DNA from 2 places in the Mesorhizobium dulcispinae genome. Region 2 is predicted to be linked to the other one. Evidence: riboswitches for the same ligand, from Rfam matches in the RefSeq annotation. Region 2 holds a riboswitch; the other holds the start of a gene.
The links. A riboswitch is a leader RNA that binds a small molecule or an ion and turns the genes downstream of it on or off. The one in region 2 is predicted to bind thiamine pyrophosphate.

Region 1: linked by a shared signal. The riboswitch ahead of thiC (phosphomethylpyrimidine synthase ThiC) and the one ahead of thiB (thiamine ABC transporter substrate binding subunit) in region 2 are both predicted to bind thiamine pyrophosphate.

The regions. Positions count from the first base shown of each region.
Region 1 covers NZ_JAVIIY010000016.1:88,989-91,185, forward strand. The annotation lists gene RFN30_RS26725 (Fic family protein) at 1-439, shown strand, start outside; TPP riboswitch at 634-750, shown strand; gene thiC (phosphomethylpyrimidine synthase ThiC) at 854-2,197, shown strand, end outside.
Region 2 covers NZ_JAVIIY010000004.1:388,329-390,525, reverse strand. The annotation lists gene thiP (thiamine/thiamine pyrophosphate ABC transporter permease) at 1-68, opposite strand, end outside; gene thiB (thiamine ABC transporter substrate binding subunit) at 302-1,312, opposite strand; TPP riboswitch at 1,356-1,471, opposite strand; gene RFN30_RS12860 (thiamine diphosphokinase) at 1,618-2,197, shown strand, end outside.

The sequences.
Region 1 (2,197 bases), on a different contig from region 2:
TCCCGTCTCGGCCGCGATCCTGGACCAGATCGACGAGTACAGGCGCGTGCTCGAGAGCTATTCGCAGCGCCTCCTGCCACTGGTCGAATGGGAACCGACGCCGCAATTCAACGTCCGGGTGCTGAATGACACCGGGGATTTCTACCGCTTCTTTGATGCAACCCCGCACGCCGAATTCCTCTATGCCTGCGTTCAGCGAACCATCGAACGGGATCTTCCCAACGAAACCGCGTTTCTGCAGCGCTACGATCAGTTCCGGCAACATGTGGATGCCTTTATCGACATGCCCGAGCGGCTGATCGATCTGCTCTTCCGTTTCCTCCACCAGAACGGCGGCCAGCTATCGAACCGCGCCCGCGAAAAGGAATTCGCCGCGCTGACGAATGACGAGGCAGAGCGGATCGAGGAGATCTACGCGCAAACCTTTGGTGCCGATTGAAGGCGTGATCATCGCAAGAATCGAACTTACAGTCCGGTGATTTGACAATCTTCTTATCCCTTCTCCGCTCTGTTCTCGGGCGCGCGATTTGTCGCCGCCATATGCGCGATCTTTTCCGACGAGTTTGATCAGCCGCCGATCAGCGCTGCGGCCTGAAGGCGCTTGACAAGACGGCGCTGGCCCGTTCAACCTAAGCCATTCACCAGGGGAGTCCCGGCAAGGGGCTGAGATACTGCTGGCTTTCGCGGCGCAGTGACCCGTTGAACCTGATCCAGTTCATACTGGCGTAGGGACGGTGCAAGCGCTTGCGGGAGTCTATGCCCGAGGTCCTGTTTCGGCAGGGCGACCAAAGCGTCTTTTCATCCTTCCGGCACAGAACTGGGTCTCCAATGCAGATGAGCAAAGGAGCCTCAAATGAATGCCTTGACCCCCACCGTGTCGACCGGGCCGCTGCCGGCGTCGCGCAAGATCCACAAATCCGGCGTCCTCCATTCACAGGTCAGGGTGCCCATGCGGGAGATCGCGGTCCACCCGACTGCCGGTGAGCCGCCGGTGACGGTCTACGATCCGTCAGGCCCCTATACCGACCCCGCGATTGAAACGGACATCGAAAAGGGTCTTGCCCGCCTTCGGCAGGACTGGATCGCCGCACGCGGCGATGTCGTGTCCTATGACGGCCGCCATGTCAGGCCGGAGGACAACGGATTTGCGACGGGAGAGCGCCTGACGCGGGAATTTTCCCTCCGCAACCCTCCGCTGAGGGCAAAGGCAGGCAAGGCGGTAACGCAGCTTGCCTATGCGCGCGCCGGGATCATCACGCCCGAGATGGAATTCGTGGCCATCCGCGAAAACCTTGGCCGCGAGATCGTGCGCGGCAGGCTGCAACAGGATGGCGAGGCGTTCGGCGCATCGATACCGGACTTCGTCACGCCGGAATTCGTACGCGACGAGGTGGCGCGCGGCCGCGCGATCATTCCCGCCAACATCAACCATCCCGAAAGCGAGCCGATGATCATCGGCCGCAATTTCCTGGTGAAGATCAACGCCAATATCGGCAATTCCGCCGTCACGTCCTCGATGGCCGAAGAGGTCGAAAAGATGGTCTGGGCGATCCGCTGGGGCGCCGACACGGTCATGGATCTGTCGACGGGCCGCAACATCCACAACATTCGCGAATGGATCGTGCGCAACGCGCCGGTGCCGATCGGCACGGTGCCGCTCTACCAGGCGCTGGAGAAGGTGGGCGGTGTCGCCGAGGATCTGAGTTGGGAAGTCTATCGCGACACGCTGATCGAGCAGGCCGAGCAGGGCGTCGACTATTTCACCATCCATGCCGGCGTGCGGCTGCACTATATACCGCTGACTGTCGACCGGGTGACCGGGATCGTCTCGCGCGGCGGCTCGATCATGGCCAAATGGTGCCTGCACCACCACCGCGAGAGCTTCCTCTACGAACACTTCGCCGAGATCTGCGACATTTGTCGGGCCTACGACGTGTCCTTCTCGCTCGGCGACGGGCTTCGTCCGGGCTCGATCGCCGACGCCAACGACGCCGCGCAGTTCGCCGAGCTGGAAACGCTAGGCGAGCTGACTCAGATCGCCTGGGCCAAGGACTGCCAGGTGATGATCGAGGGGCCCGGTCATGTGCCGATGCACAAGATCAAGCAGAACATGGACAAGCAGCTCGCCGTCTGCGGCGAGGCGCCGTTCTATACGCTGGGGCCGCTCACCACGGACATCGCGCCGGGCTACGATCAC
Region 2 (2,197 bases):
AAGGTGATTGCCGCAAGGGCTATGATGCCGGCGGTGATGCGGGAGTCAGTGCGCGATGCGGGCTGCACGCTGCACCACGTCGGCTTGAGCTAGCGAGCGCCGCGTTCCGTCGCGCCCCCCTCTGTCCTGCCGGACATCTCCCCCACTAGGGGGGAGATCAGACGTCACGCCGGCCTTCGCCAATCTCCAATGCTGTATGGCTAAGCGAGGCGCCAAAGCTGCCAATCTCCCCCCTCGTGGGGGAGATGTCCGGCAGGACAGAGGGGGGTGGCTTGGCGCAGACATCGACGAGATCGAAAACCTACTTACTCATCGCCGCCAGCCACTCATCCACCCAGGCCTTGCGGTTGGCCGCGACCTCCTCGGGGCTGAACAGCAGGGTCTTGGTCGGCTTCACCAGTTTGTCGAACGCGGGGTTGAGCGGCTTGTCGGTCTTGCCGGCCGGGAACATCCAGTTGGTTTCGGGGATGACGTCCTGGAATTTCGGCCCGGTCATGAAGGCGATGAATTTTTCCGCCAGCGGGTTCTTCGCGCCGGTCGTGGTGATGCCGGCGACCTCGATCTGCAGGTACTCGCCCTCCTCGAAGGAAGCCGCCTGGTAGCGCTCGGTGTTCTCGGCCACCATGTGATAGGCCGGCGAGGTCGTGTAGGACAGCACCATCGGCGCCTCGCCCTTGGTGAACAGGCCGTAGGCCTCGCTCCAGCCCGGCGTTACGGTCAGAACCTTCGACTTCAACTTTGCCCAGGCTTCCGGCGCCTTGTCGCCATAGACCGACTTAACCCACAAGAGCAGTCCGAGGCCCGGCGTCGAGGTGCGCGGATCCTGGATGACGATCTTGTCGGCGCCGGCACCCTCGACCAGCTCCTTCAGGCTTTTCGGCGGGGTCTTCAGCTTCTCGGTGTCGTAGACGACGGCGAAATAACCATAGTCGAAGGGCACGAACGTGTCGTCCTTCCAGTCGCCGGGCACATTCAAATCGGCAATGGCGCCATGCGGCGCGAACAGCCCACTGGCCTTCGCATCCGCGGTCAAGTTGGTGTCGAGGCCGAGCACGACATCGGCCTTGGTGCCGGCACCCTCCAGCTTGACGCGGTTGAGCAGCGCCACGCCGTCGGCCACCGAGACGAATTCAAGATCGCAGCCGCATTCGGCTTCGAATTCCTTCTTCACCGCGGGTCCCGGACCCCAGTCGGCGGTGAAGCTTTCATAGGTATAGACGGTGAGCTTGTCCTTCGCCTCGGCGGGCACGATGCCTGCCAGAAGTGAAACAACGACCGTTGCGAGGATAAGCTGGGACAACAGTAAGCGCATCGGCGCCTCCTTCGTTCGTGTTAAAGGAATTGAGGCGTCGGATGGTCCCGAAACGTCTAATCCCTCCGCCGGTACAAACCGGATCAGGTTCAGCGGGTTGGCTTTGTCGCCTCTCAGCCGGTTCGCAAAAGTCAGCGTCCGGCACCCCGTTAGAGCGTTTCGAGACATAGGCCCGGCGGAAGCGGCGCGCAAGCGGAAGTTGCCGGGCATCCAATGCATCACGGCTTATTCTGAAACGCAGCGCCGTTCCGTTTGGATACGGCCCGGCTTCCGTTTCGCGGGCGGGGCTGGTAAGGGCGACGCCCATGGGCACATTCACCATCCTGCTTGGCGGCGACCTCGTCCGCACGCCTCGGCTCGATCGCCAGATCGAAGGCTCCCGCGTCATCGCCGCCGACGCCGGCATGGGCCATGCCCATATGCTCGGCCTGGTGCCGGAGCTCTGGGTCGGCGATTTCGACTCGGTGCCGGCGAACTTGCCGGAGGATCTCGCCGCCGTGCCGCGCAAGATCTTCCCGGCCGAGAAGGACATGACCGACGGCGAGCTTGCCATCGCCGAGGCGCTTGCGCGCGGCGCCACCAGCCTGGTGCTGGCCGGCGCCTTCGGCGGCAAGCGCGCCGACCATGCCTTCCTGCATCTGGCTCTGAGCGTGCGACTGGCCGAGGCCGGGACGACGGTGTTGCTGACCAGCGGCGCGCAGGAAGGCGTGCCCATCCTGTCGGGCAAAGCCGGCTTCGACTATGCAGACGGCACGCTGTTTTCGGTGCTCGGCTTCTCCGAGCTTGCCGGCCTGACGGTCTCCGGCGCCAAGTGGCCGCTCGACCGTGTCGAGGTGGCGTTCGGCTCCTCGCTCACTATATCAAACGAGGTCAAGGGCCGGCTCG